Linked DNA regions of Antarctobacter heliothermus. The protein of the gene in region 1 interacts with the protein of each later gene in a pairwise test. Links are inferred from orthologs where the notes say so. Each region holds a gene or a part of one and is shown on either strand. Other genes may lie near its edges.

Region 1 (8,326 bases):
TCGGGTCTGTGGTGCAAATCTCTGCCGATGCCTTTGAGGATCAGAATTCTCGCGTGCGCTATTACCGTGCCGAGATCGTGCTGAACGAAGGCGAGATAGACCGTCTGCCAGAAGGTGCCGCGCTGATCCCCGGCATGCCGGTTGAAACGTTCATCCGCACCGATGATCGCACTCCGCTGGGTTATCTGGTGAAACCGTTCATGGACTATTTCGCCAAGGCTTTTCGAGAGAGTTGAGCAAACAAGTGGGGGCTGCATCTGTCCCCATCCACCTTGAAATAGAGTCTGCGCCAACACTGAAGGAGCAGACTCGTACGAAAGAACCGTTCCACCGAGGCTAAAGTCATCGGGATGATCAATCAGCAAGATGCCCGCATGCCGACAGCCGAGGTGCGCCGCGGGCATGGGCCGAAGCACGGCGCCGTTCTACGAATTCAAGTCCAAGTATGGCGGCCAGAAAGTGTCCGAGGGGTTGAACAAGACGGTATCGCCCTCTGCGAGCACCCTGACATTGCCCAGCGGGTTGATCCTGCGGACTTCTTCGGACTGCGGTCCGACGGCCACATGGGTGTAGGGCACAGCCAGTTCCTCTAGCAGCTACAGCACGCGAAACGCACGACTCCGGACCGCGCCGTAAACGGGATACCTCACTATCAACCCTCTCAGAAATCAGCGGCGCGCCAGAAAGGCCAGCCGCACAAACGCGCGCTCCACCAGCGCCATTTGCGGTGCTTTCTGACCAGCTGAGCGCAGCGTCAGATCCGTATCCATCAACAACGTCAGCGCGCCTTCCAATCGAGAAGCCGACCAGTTCTGGGCTTGCCGCAACATCCGGTCCCGACGCGGACCAAATATCGGTGGGCGCAGCTTTCCTATGCCTTGCGCGGGTCCACCAGGGGCAGAAGCGATGGCAAAGAGCGTCCGAAAATGCCGCGTGCCCATAATCAACAACGTGACAGGCGCAACACCCTGCGCGGTCAGCCGCCGCATGACGGGGGCAATGTCGCTGGTCCGGCCCTCTGCCAGAACGTGAAAGATCTCATCCATCTGCGCCTCGACCGAAGCGGGGGCATTTAGCGTGACCTCATCCGGGGTCAGGGCCACGGGATCCTGATATTTATATAGCGCGATCTTTTCCAACGTCTGGCGAAAATCGCCCGGCGTCAGGTCACGAGACAAATGCTCTAGCGCTCCCATCGCGTCACGGTCGACACCGGTCAGTCCGGCGCGGGACAGTTCCGCTTCGATTTCCGCGCGGCCCATCGGGTCATTGTACAGCGCCGCGGCATAGGCATTTTTTGCCCCCTCAAACAGCTTGCGCAGTGAGGACCGTGCCGTCAGAGACCCGGCGGTGACGATGATCTGCGCATCGCCTTGGTGCCAGTCCGACAGCGCGGATTTGACTGCCTCAGAGACCCCGTCGGCGGCCTCTTCGACCAGCACGGCACGCGGACCGGGGAAAAAGCCGGTGGCCTTGACCGCATCCATCAGTTGCGCCGGATCGCGCCGCAGATCCCCGCCGTTCATCCGGGTCAGGCGCATTTCGGCCTCTCCCTCCGGACCGGTGATGGCGGAAATCACCTCTTGCCGCTTCATCGCGACGCGCATCACGTCTTCGCCGTAGATCAGCAGCCCGGCGATGGCAGGGTAAGGTTTGCGAAAAAACCCATTCGCGTCACGCGGCGACAGTTTCATGTGTCAGAGATATCGGACAGCAGAAGATCATCAATGACCTGATCGGCCAGTAGAACCATCAGCCGTTCCGAGGCATCGGTTTCCGCGGCGCGGGTGGCAACAGTCGAGCCAGTGGTGGAATAGCCGGTAAAGGCGTTTGTCCGCCCTTCAAACAGCGTCGCCCCGGTTGCGGTATCGACAAGGCTGAAAAACGCGCGCCCAATAAGACGATAACGCGTGGTGTTGCCCGCCGAAGTCGAACCGATGTCCTGATCGTCCGTCTGGATGCGAAGGGTCAAACTGTAGGGTGCGCCCGGCGCAGCGCGCCCCATCCGCTCTTCAAACCGGCGGTTGAAGTGATAGGCGTTCTCATTGCCCGGCTTCGGCAAGAGAACCGCGTTTTGTAGCGCGGTGCCGCCGCCCTGCGGTCCGTAAACCGGGGTAAACCCGCAAGCGGCAAGCGCCAGCGGGCTAAACAAGAGCGTTCTACGATTACACCACGACATTCACGATCCGCCCCGGAACCACGATCAGCTTTTTCGGCTGGGCCCCGTCAAGAACCCGCACCACAGCTTCGTGCGCCAGCGCCAGCTTTTCAACCTCTTCCTTGGGCATGTCGCGCGGCACCGTGATCTCACCCCGGCGTTTGCCGTTGACTTGGATCGGCAGCGTCACGGTGTCATCGACCAGCATCGTCTCGTCCGCCTTGGGCCAATGTGCGTTGGCGATCAGACCCTCACCGCCCAGCAGTTGCCAGATTTCCTCGGACAGGTGCGGGGTCATGGGGGCCATCAGATGGGCCAGCGTTTTCGCGGCAAAGGTTTTGGTGTCCTTGCCCGCGCGCGATTTCGACAGCGCGTTGGTAAAGGCATAGAGCCGCGCAATGGCTGCGTTGAAGCCAAAGGATTCGACGCCCATGGTGACGTCGTGGATGGCTTTGTGCGTCTCCTTCAGAAGCGCGGCATCTTCCTTGGTTTCGGGCGCATCCGAGGCGGCGATTTCCGCCGCGATCCGGTAGACGCGCGACAGGTGCCTATACGCGGCCTCGGCCCCGGACGCCGTCCATTCGACGTCGCGTTCCGGTGGCGAGTCGGACAGCACGAACCAACGCGCGGTGTCAGCGCCATAGGTGGCGATGATGGCCTGCGGATCGACGACGTTGTTCTTGGACTTGGACATCTTGGCGGAGGGGACAATACGGATGAAACGGCCTTGTTCATCCTCCTTCAGCCAAAAGTCATTGAGCTGGATCGCATCTCCATCAGAAACCCCTGCTTTTTCAGCAAGCGTCCGGAGAACCGCCCGCTTCTCTTTTGGTACTACCGGATCGGTGAACTCGATAACGTCTTCGGGATAAAGATACTTTTGACGAACAATCGGCAGTGACTTTTTATATTCCTCAAACTCTTTGTCAGCCTCGGGGCCGCTTCCTTCGACACCCTGCGCACTCACATCGACCATTTCATAAATCGCGTGCGTGACCATGCCCTGCGTGAAGAGCGCATTGAACGGTTCCTTGGCGCTGTCCGGCAGGTGGCCGGTCTTGATCATCGCGCGGGCGAAAAAGCGCGAATACAGCAGGTGCAGGATCGCGTGTTCGATGCCGCCGATGTACTGGTCGACGTTCATCCAATAGGCGGCCTCGTCGAGGTCAGTCGGGGTCTTGGCATGGGGCGCGGTGAAGCGAGCATAATACCATGACGAATCGACAAAGGTGTCCATCGTGTCGGTTTCGCGCTTGGCGGGTTTGCCACAAGACGGGCAGGCACAATCGCGCCACGTCGGGTGACGGTCCAGCGGGTTGCCCGGCGTGTCGAAGCTGACATCATAAGGCAGTTCGACCGGCAGGTTTTCCTTTTTCTCCGGCACCACACCGCAGGTGTCGCAATGCACGACCGGAATCGGGCACCCCCAGTAGCGCTGGCGGCTGAGGCCCCAATCACGCAGGCGGAACTTTTCGACACCTTTGCCAAGCTCCTTGGCCTCCATCCAATCGATGGTGGCGTCGACCGCCTCCTGCCCCGTCGCCTCGTCGAGGCCCGCGAAATGGTCGATCCACTTCACCTTTTCGGTCTTGGGCGGGACAAAGGCGGCGTCCTTGACCGGCTGCGGATCGTCCAGCGCCACGAAGGTGTCGATCACCGGCAGGTCATACTTGCGGCAGAAATCGAGGTCGCGCTGGTCATGTGCCGGGCAAGCAAAGATCGCGCCGGTGCCGTAGTCCATGAGGATGAAGTTGGCGACCCAGACCGGGATCTCCCACGACGGGTCCAGCGGGTGCTTCACGGTCAGCCCGGTGTCGAAGCCCAGCTTTTCTGCCTTCTCCAACGCCTCTTCCGTGGTGCCGCCCTTGCGCATTTCGGACACGGCGGCGGCCAGTTCAGGATTGTCCTTTTCCAACTTTTTCACCAGCGGATGGTCCGGCGAGACCCCAAGGAAAGACGCCCCCATCAGTGTGTCAGGACGGGTGGTATAGACATCAATCTTTTCAATGCCATGCACAGGATTGCTTAGATCCCACGCGAACTCCAGACCGCGCGAACGACCGATCCAGTTGGCCTGCATCAGCTTGACCTTTGCCGGCCAATCCTCAAGCTCATCAATGGCGTCCAGCAATTCGCCCGCCATGTCGGAAATCTTGAAAAACCACTGCGTCAACTCGCGCCGCTCGACCTCGGCACCAGAGCGCCAGCCTTTGCCATCGACCACCTGTTCGTTCGCCAGAACGGTCATGTCGACCGGGTCCCAGTTCACGATCGCGTTCTTGCGATAGACCAGACCCTGTTCGAGAAAATCGATGAACAGCGCCTGCTGCTGGCCGTAGTATTCCGGATCGCAGGTGGCGAACTTTCGCGTCCAATCAAGACCAAAGCCCAACGGTTTCATCTGCTCGACCATCGTGTCGATGTTGTTGTAGGTCCAGTCCTTGGGATGACCGTTCGACGCCATCGCGGCGTTTTCCGCAGGCATCCCGAATGCGTCAAAACCCATCGGGTGCAGCACGTTGTGCCCGGTCGACAGCTTGTACCGCGCGATCACGTCGCCCATCGTGTAGTTGCGCACATGGCCGATGTGGATCCGCCCCGAAGGATAGGGAAACATTTCCAGCACATAATACTTGGGCTTGTCGCCAGTCCGGCGCGCCTTAAAGGTCTCGGCCTCGTCCCAGGCCTTCTGCCATTTCGGCTCGATCGTAGCGGGTTCGTAACGCGACATGGGATGTCCTCCGGCGGGCAATTCTTCGGGCGGGTGATAGGGCGCGCGGAACGGATCGTCCAGAGGCTCAACAGATTCGAGGGGGCCGCCCGACGATTGCCCCGCACATCACTCCCGGCTTCTTTTGTCCTAAAATATCCCGGGGGAGGCGACCGAAGGGAGCCGGGGGCAGCGCCCCCTGCCCGCCAATAGACGTGCGCACAACCGATTCCCTTTTGCCCCGCACCGTTTATACTGGCCCCGAGGCACACCAAAAATAAGGGCGGCACAGCCCAAGGGACGCGCAGATGAAGATCCTCCTGATTCACCAGAATTTCCCTGGTCAATACAAACACCTTGCCCCGGCACTGGCCGCGCGGGGCCATCAGGTTGTCGCGCTCACTTGCAAGATCAAGGAACCGCAGACATGGCAGGGCGTGCGCATCGCCCCCTATGAGGTCAAGGGAGCATCGACCAAGGGCATCCACCCGTGGCTGGCGGATTTCGAAACCAAGCTCCTGCGCGCCACTTCCTGTTATCGCGGCGCGATTGCGCTGAAGGAGCAGGGGTTTGAACCGGATGTGATCTGCGCTCACCACGGCTGGGGCGAAAGCATGTTTCTCAAGGACGTCTGGCCGACCGCACGGCTGGGTCTGTATTGTGAATTGTATCATCTGACCACCGACACCTTCATCAACTTCGACCCCGAGTTTCCGTCAAAAAACCCCGCGGCCGACACGTTGCGAATTCGGATGAAGAACCTCAACAACCGGATGCACGAAGAGATCATGGACGCTGGTATCTCTCCGACACGGTTTCAGGCATCGACCTTTCCCGACCGCTGGCAGGACCGTCTGACCGTGGCCCATGACGGCATCGACACCGACATGGTCCGTCCCGATCCAATGGCGCGATTGCAGATCGACGATAAATTGACCCTGACACGCGACGATGAGGTCATCACCTTCATCAACCGCAATCTGGAACCTTATCGCGGTTATCACGTCTTCATGCGCGCCTTGCCCGATCTGCTGCGGCGGCGTCCGAAGGCGCATGTTGTCGTGTTGGGCGGCGATGGAACGTCTTACGGGTCGAAACCGCCCAAGGGGCAAACGTGGAAACAGATCTTTATTGATGAGGTGCGCGGGCAAATCCCCACGCCGCACTGGAATCGGGTCCATTTTCTGGGTCGGGTGCCCTACGACAGGTTTCTAGCGATGATGCAGGTCAGCCGGGTCCATGTCTATCTGACCTACCCGTTTGTGCTGTCGTGGTCGCTGCTTGAGGCAATGAGCGCCGGGGCCGCGATTGTCGCCAGTGATACAGCGCCGGTGCGCGAGGTCATGACAGAGGATGAAACTGGCTGGATGGTGGATTTCTTTGACCGCCAGACACTGGTGGATCGGATAAGCGCCCTGCTGGACGATCCCGAAACGCGGACCCGTCTGGGTGCAAATGCCCGCTCGCTGGTGCGCGACAGATATGACCTGCAAAGCATCTGTTTGCCGCAGCATCTGTCCTGGGTCGAACAGCTGGGCGCATCGCCCGCCCGGCCACCGCGCGACTAAACCGTCGCCGAGCCGCAAAAAACCGCTCCCGGTGTCGGAAGCGGTTTTAGCAAAAGCCGTGTCGTCCCTTTGGGTCGCCGGTTCAGAACCTGCTGTCTTCCTTGCGCAACTGTCGCGCGCGGGTCAGAATCGCGTCCTCGATCGCGCGCACGGTCGCTGGGTCCACCGGACCGGACCGAGTGTGAAGCGCAAGGTTGAGCGACCGCGCATCCAGAGCCGGGTCGCTGATCAGAATCGTTGCGCGATAAGCCCGACCGCCACCCGGAGGTGTGCCGTATCCCGTGGTGATCACACCCGAGAACGGATCAATCGTCTCCACTGGCAGGAAATCCAGCACGTCCAGCGAGGAATTCCATAGATAGCGGTTCACCGCGCCGACGCGACCTGGATCCTCACGCTTCTTGAAGATGTCCCATATTGTGCTTTCCGGTCCTGCATCGCCCTTCTCGGCGTCCAGTTCCTTGAATATCTCTTCTGCAGAGGGCGTTTCGACGGGTTGGCGCGGTTTGCCTTTCCCACCGAAGGCGCCGCAACCCGAGGTCACAAGCATGATTGCCACCAAAGAGGTGCCAACAAGGATTCGCGACATGGTCATGACAGGCCCTCTTGTATCGAAAACATCGAAGCCCTCCATACAAGCGCACGACACTTGCGGCAAGCGCGGATCATCGGCGGGTTTTCGCCCAAAAAACGCCGCAAGACGCTGCGATAGCATACAAAGATACGGGGGGCATAAAAGCCTTGTGGCATTAACGCATCACTGGCGTCCTTGTTGCGAATGCCAATTCCCGATGGCTTGCATTGGCCACCTGCCAAAGCGCATAGAAAGCTCATCAAGGCCGGAGCATCGGTCTGGTACGTGCCTTTGAACACATGAGGGAAACAATGAAAAAGATCCTTTTGGCGACCACTGCCCTGGTCGCAACCGCCGGCTTCGCCGCGGCAGAAGTTAAGATTTCCGGCGCCGCCGAAATGGGTATCGTCGATGGCGATCACCTCGCCACCGCCGGCTTCCACACCGACGTAGGCGTCACCTTCACCCTGTCGGGCGAAGCAGACAACGGCCTGACCTTCGGCTCCGCCATCGCTCTGGAAGATGGTGGCTCGGCCAACGGTACGACCTCGATCTCGACCACCGACGGTTCGGATGACTACACCGTGTGGATCGCATACGGCGGCGCCAAGCTGTCCATGGGTGACACCGATGGTGCATTCGACTGGGCCATGAAAGAAGTTGGCATCGGCGGTTCTATCGCTGACGACCACACCACTCACGCCGGCTTCAACTTCAACAGCGGCCTCGACGGCACCTTCGACGGTCAGATCGCTCGTTTCGATTACTCCTTCGACGCGTTCTCGTTCGCGATCTCGGCTGAAATCGACGACTCCGGCACCTTTGACCCAGTTTGGGGTATCGGCTTCAAATACTCGGGTGAGCTTGCTGGCCTCGACCTCGGCGTTGGCCTTGGTTACCAGTCGGTTGACCTCGGCGTCGACGTCGAAGTCATTGGTATCTCGGTTGACACGACGTTCGACAACGGCCTCCAGGCCATTGTGAACTACTCGGAAACCGACGTTGGCGGCACCACCGTTGACCATTGGGGCCTCGGCGTGGGTTACACCATGAACGCCCTGACCCTGTCGGCCAACTACGGTGAGTACTCCGGCCCCGGCTTCACCAACAACGGTTTCGGTATCGCAGCCAACTACGATCTGGGTGGCGGTCTGGAAGTTCAGTTCGGCTACGGCTCGAGCGATGCAGACATCCCGCTGGCAGTCTTCGGTCTCGGCGACGGTCGCTTCGGCGGTGTTGCTGGCGACAACGACAGCTACTCGTTTGGTCTGGCAATGTCCTTCTAAGGACACCAACCAACTGGTTTAGGGAAGAGC
Region 2 (5,544 bases), 3.3 Mb from region 1 along the record:
ACCCGGCCGGACAGGATGCGCCGCTGCCCGGTCGGCAACATGCGTTGGATGTAATCGCCGTGGCCGCGGAAAAAGACCACCTGAAACCGGGTGCGCGCATCATCCACCTCAACCCGGTAGGCTCCACCCTTACGGGCCGCCGCACGGTGATGGCCAATCGTCACCTCGACAGTGGCGACGCCGGGCAGATCGACGTCCAGCACACTGTCGCGCAGGGCCCGGTCGATGCCCGAATAGGGCAGCGTCATCAGCAGGTCGCGCGGCGTTTCGATCCCTGCCGCGTCCAGCGCCTGCGCGGTCTTGGGGCCGATTCCGTCCAGCCCGGTCAGATCGGCAAACAACGGCCAAAGCGTCTCAGGCCGACCGCTCATGCGCCGATCAACTCCAGCCAGCCATCCTCATCAAGGACTGTCAGGCCAAGATCCCGCGCTTTTTGTTCCTTGCTGCCCGCTCCGGGACCGGCCACCACGATGTCAGTCTTTTTCGAGACCGAGCCAGAGACCTTGGCGCCCAGAGATTCCGCCCGCGCCTTGGCCTCGGCCCGTGTCATCCGCTCCAGTGAGCCAGTAAAGACGACGGTCTTGCCCGCGACGGGAGACCCTTCGCTTGCAGGGCGCTCAGGCGGCTGGATTTCCAGATGTGCGACCAGCCGGTCGATCGAGGCACGTTCTTGTGGGTTGGCCAGCGCGTCGGACAGGGATTGCACAAGGACAGAGCCGATTCCGTCGATGCCGGTCAAATCCGCCCAGTTGTCCATCGCGGCTTGTGGCACGTCCATGTCGGCGACAACAGCGTCGCGGGTTTCCTTGATCCGGGCGCGGCGGCTTTCTTCTGCGGCTGTCGCGCGTTCTGCCCGCTCTGCCTCATCGGCGGCACGATGCGCAAGGATCGCGGCACGGGCGGCGTCAACGGTGTTTGCCAGCGCCTCCCAACTGCCGAAATGCAAGGCTAGATCGCGCGCAGCCGCCTCGCCGACGTGGCGAATGCCGAGGGCAAAGATCAGGCGTTCCAACGCGATATGCCGCCGCGTCTGAATGGCCGCAAACAGGTTAGAGGCCGATTTGTCGCCCCATCCATCGCGGTTTTTCAACCGGGCCAAGGTGTGGGAGTCGCGATCCTCCAGTGTGAAGATGTCTGCAGGTTCGTGGATGGCAAGACTGTCGTCGCCATGAAACATCTCAATCTGTTTCGCGCCGAGACCCTCAATATCAAAGGCCCCGCGTGAAACGAAATGTTTCAGCTTTTCAACCGCCTGTGCCGGGCAGATCAACCCACCAGTGCAGCGACGAATGGCATCGCCCTCTTCGCGGATGGCGTCGGACCCACACTCCGGGCAGGTGGTCGGGAACGCAAAAGGTTGCGCGCCCTCGGGGCGTTTCGTCAGATCGACATCGGCCACTTTGGGAATCACATCCCCGGCGCGGTAGACTTGCACCCAATCGCCAACACGGATGTCCTTGCCGCCACGGATCACCCGACCCTGGCTGTCGCGTCCCGCAATGTAGTCCTCATTGTGCAGCGTCGCGTTCGACACGACGACACCGCCAACCGTGACCGGCGTCAGGCGCGCCACCGGGCTAAGCGCGCCGGTGCGCCCGACCTGAATGTCGATCGCCTCCAGCCTCGTCCAGGCCAGTTCCGCCGGAAATTTATGCGCAATCGCCCAACGTGGCGTGGTCGACCGAAACCCAAGTCGCCCTTGCAGGTCCAGCTCGTTGACCTTGTAGACCACCCCGTCGATGTCGTAGCCCAGCGTCGCGCGCTGTTCCTCGATCCGTGCATAGTGGACCAGCATGTCCTCGGGGCCGTCGCACAGTTGCGTCAGCGGGTTGGTCTGAAACCCAAGCTGGGCTAACCGCTCAATCGCGCCGATCTGGGTCTCGGCCAATGGCGCCGACAGCTCACCCCAGGAATAGGCAAAAAATTTCAAAGGCCTGCTGCGCGTGATCTCGGCATCCAGCTGACGCAACGATCCGGCCGCAGCGTTGCGTGGATTGGCAAAACTCTTGCCGCCCCGTTCCGTCTGGCGCTGGTTCAGTGCCTCGAAATCCGCATGGCTCATGTAGACCTCGCCGCGCACCTCCAGCACATCCGGCGCGCCGGTCAGGACTTGAGGGATGTCGTCTATTGTGCGGGCATTTGCGGTAACATTCTCGCCCACGGACCCATCGCCGCGTGTAGCTGCCTGGATCAACGCGCCTTTTTCATAGCGCAGCGCCAGCGACAGACCGTCGATCTTGGGTTCCGCTGTGTAGGCAAGCCGAGCGCCCTCGCCCAGCCCAAGGTATCTGCGAATCGACAGGTCAAAATCGGCAATGTCCCCGTCTTCGAACGCATTGGACAAGGACAGCATTCGGACGCTGTGTCGAACCTTGGAAAAACCTTCGGCCGGGGTTGCACCAACCTGTTCGGTCGGGCTGTCGTCGCGTTTCAAGGACGGAAAACGCGCCTCGATGGCGCCGTTGCGCCGCCTTAGCCTGTCATATTCGGCATCCGAAATCTCGGGCGTGTCTTCGGCGTGATAGGCCTCGTTTGCCTCAGCCAAAACACGCGAAAGAGACGCAAGTTCTGCTTGCGCCTCTGCCTCGGTCAACTCTGCGACCTCTGTTTCATAGAACGGTGTCTTGCCCATCCCCGCGCCCCGCGTTTTCACCTGACTGAGTGATAGGCGTACGTCGGGATGAGGTCCAGCGCTCAGCCGGTTGCTGCAATCGCCTTCGTTTCTTCCTGGCTGGGTTCGGGATCACGCAGGACATAGCCACGGCCCCAGACCGTCTCGATATAGTTGTCGTCGCCGGTCGCCTCTGACAGCTTTTTCCGCAACTTGCAGATAAAGACGTCGATGATCTTCAGTTCCGGCTCATCCATGCCGCCGTACAGGTGATTGAGGAACATCTCCTTGGTCAGCGTGGTGCCCTTGCGCAGCGACAGCAGTTCAAGCATCTGGTATTCCTTGCCGGTCAGATGCACCGACTTGCCAGCCACTTCGACTGTCTTCGCGTCCAGGTTGACCGAAATCTTGCCCGTTCGGATGATCGACTGCGAATGCCCTTTCGACCTCCGGATGATCGCATGAATGCGCGCCACCAGTTCGTCGCGGTGGAACGGCTTGGTCATGTAGTCATCGGCGCCAAAGCCAAAGCCCTTGATCTTGGACTGGGTGTCGTCCTCGCCTGTCAGGATCAGGATCGGCGTGTCGATCCTTGCCACCCGCAACTGGCGCAGCACCTCATGCCCGTTCATATCCGGCAGGTTCAGATCCAGCAGGATCAGATCGTAGTCATAGAGCTTGGCCAGATCGATCCCTTCTTCGCCCATATCCGTGGAATAGACGTTGAGATTGGCGTGGCTCAGCATCAATTCGATGCTTTTTGACGTGGTCGGATCGTCTTCAACCAACAGGATACGCATATACAGTCTCCGGGCAATGACTTCGGTTGAGATACAACCTGAGCGAAAAAGGTTAACGCCCCCTTACCATACCTGTTCGAAGAAGCAATTCAACTCAAGGTTGACGATATTTTTGAACGCGCGTGACCTTGAGCGCATCTTCGCCGTGCCGAGTTGCCGCCTGAACCCATTCCAGCAACTCTTCATCGCTAAGACTGTAACGATCTTTGGCCTGATCATGGGTCAGCAACCCGAAGGTGACGGCCCTGACCACCGCCGCCTTGCGTGACGCGACCCATCGCCGGGTTTCCTTCGGAGGCAAATCGGCGCGTGTCATGGTGCTGCCATCCGGCAACCTGACTGCACGCGGACCTTCGATCTTCTTGAGGAACATATTTCGCACTCCAACACTTAGGTGGCGGCCATAAAGACACGCGGCACTTAACGACCACTGAAATGCACCCCTTGAGAGTATTTCGTATTTTCCTATATTCAGCGCATTCCAAGGAGAGTCGTCATGCCCCTCGACACGCGCCCGCTGAACTCGCTGGGTCTGCCCAAGCCGCCGTCCGAAACCCGCGTCGTCGTCGCCATGTCCGGCGGCGTTGACAGTTCCGTGGTGGCCGCAATGCTGAAAGAAGAAGGCTATGACGTCGTCGGCGTAACCCTGCAACTCTACGATCACGGTGCAGCGCTGGCAAAAAAGGGCGCGTGCTGCGCCGGCATCGATATTCACGATGCCCGCCGCGTGGCCGAAGACATGGGGTTTCCGCACTACGTCCTCGACTATGAGAACATCTTCCGTGAGGCGGTGATCGACGAATTCGCCGACAGCTATCTGGGCGGCGCCACGCCGGTGCCCTGCATCCGGTGCAATGAACGTGTAAAATTCAAAGATCTTCTTGAGACCGCCAAGGATCTCGAGGCCGACTGCATGGCCACCGGCCACTACATCCAGCGCATGAATGGCGCACAGGGCGCTGAACTGCATTCCGCTGCCGACGCCTCGCGCGACCAAAGCTATTTCCTGTTCTCCACCACGCCGCAGCAACTGGACTTCCTGCGCTTTCCGCTAGGCCACTTGCCGTCAAAGGATGACACCCGCGCACTGGCGGCGAAATACGGGCTCAGCGTGGCGATGAAGCCCGACAGTCAGGACATCTGCTTTGTTCCTGACGGCAATTATGCCGCTGTAATCGAAAAACTGCGCCCCGGGTCGGCCGAACCGGGCGAGATCGTGCATGTGGACGGGCGCGTTCTGGGGGAACACAACGGCGTAATCCACTACACCATTGGCCAACGTCGCGGCCTTGGCATCGGCGGGCTGGCCGACCCACTCTATGTAGTGAAACTGGATGTGGACACGCGCCGCGTCATCGTCGGCCCCAAGGATCTGCTGGCCACCCGCACGGTTCCTGTGCGGGAAATCAACTGGCTGGGCGACGTTCCCTTTACTTCGCAAGAGGAATGGCACCTGAACGTCAGGGTCCGCTCCACCCGCCCCCCGCGTGAGGCCATCGTGCGCCCGATCTCGGACACAGAGGCCGAGGTCGAACTGGTGGTGGCAGAAGAAGGTGTCAGCCCAGGTCAGGCCTGCGTCTTCTACGCGCCAGAAAGCTCACGCATCTTTGGCGGCGGCTGGATCTGGCGCGGGTACTAAGCGCACCCCGGGCTTCTTCTTTGTAAAAATACTCCGGGGGAGCGTAGCGACGGGGCAGCGCCCCGCCTCCGAGACGGTGGCCAAAGGCCCCCGTCGAGGCATTCAGCGCGCCGCTAGGCGCACAATTGGATCACCGAAAGATCAGGCGCGCCCCAGCACCAGCACCGCGTTCAACCCGCCAAAGGCAAAGGCGTTCGACAACACCACATCCACATCTGCCTCACGCGCCACATTCGGCACCACGTCCAGCGCGCATTCCGGATCCGGTTCCTCATAGCCGATGGTGGGGGCAATCACCCCGTCCTTCAACGCCATCAGGCAGGCCAGCAACTCCACAGCTCCCGTGCCACCGATCAGATGGCCGTGCATCGACTTGGTCGATGAGATCATCAGATCGTCCGCATGGGTGCCGAACACATCCGCCACAGCGGCGCACTCGGTCTTGTCATTGGCGGCCGTCCCGGTGCCATGCGCGTTGATGTACCCCACCCGCG

Evidence for each region. The genes of interacting proteins can lie anywhere in the genome.
Region 2: the proteins of leuS (region 1) and ligA interact in binary tests that used the Escherichia coli proteins (3 or more experiments, as listed by UniProt). The link is inferred for Antarctobacter heliothermus from one-to-one orthologs.

The regions. Positions count from the first base shown.
Region 1 is NZ_CP022540.1:85,411-93,736, forward strand. Bases 1,966-5,195 are described here. They hold leuS (leucine--tRNA ligase), read right to left. Parts: upstream 4,890-5,195; coding sequence 2,166-4,889; downstream 1,966-2,165. Other genes in these bases: lptE (LPS assembly lipoprotein LptE), read right to left, coding at 1,966-2,152; ANTHELSMS3_RS00510 (glycosyltransferase), read left to right, coding at 5,177-5,195. In the rest of the region: ANTHELSMS3_RS00485 (HlyD family type I secretion periplasmic adaptor subunit), read left to right, coding at 1-236; ANTHELSMS3_RS26585 (hypothetical protein), read left to right, coding at 403-573; holA (DNA polymerase III subunit delta), read right to left, coding at 669-1,694; more of lptE, read right to left, coding at 1,691-1,965; more of ANTHELSMS3_RS00510, read left to right, coding at 5,196-6,436; ANTHELSMS3_RS00515 (DUF3576 domain-containing protein), read right to left, coding at 6,519-7,031; ANTHELSMS3_RS00520 (porin), read left to right, coding at 7,322-8,296.
Region 2 is NZ_CP022540.1:3,375,076-3,380,619, reverse strand. What follows is about bases 1-2,996. They hold ligA (NAD-dependent DNA ligase LigA), read right to left. Parts: upstream 2,633-2,996; coding sequence 368-2,632; downstream 1-367. Other genes in these bases: ctrA (response regulator transcription factor CtrA), read right to left, coding at 2,695-2,996; recG (ATP-dependent DNA helicase RecG), read right to left, coding at 1-371. Outside these bases: more of ctrA, read right to left, coding at 2,997-3,411; CtrA inhibitor SciP, read right to left, coding at 3,506-3,784; tRNA 2-thiouridine(34) synthase MnmA, read left to right, coding at 3,908-5,050; ANTHELSMS3_RS16205 (beta-ketoacyl-[acyl-carrier-protein] synthase family protein), read right to left, coding at 5,192-5,544. UniProt on the Escherichia coli protein: DNA ligase that catalyzes the formation of phosphodiester linkages between 5'-phosphoryl and 3'-hydroxyl groups in double-stranded DNA using NAD as a coenzyme and as the energy source for the reaction.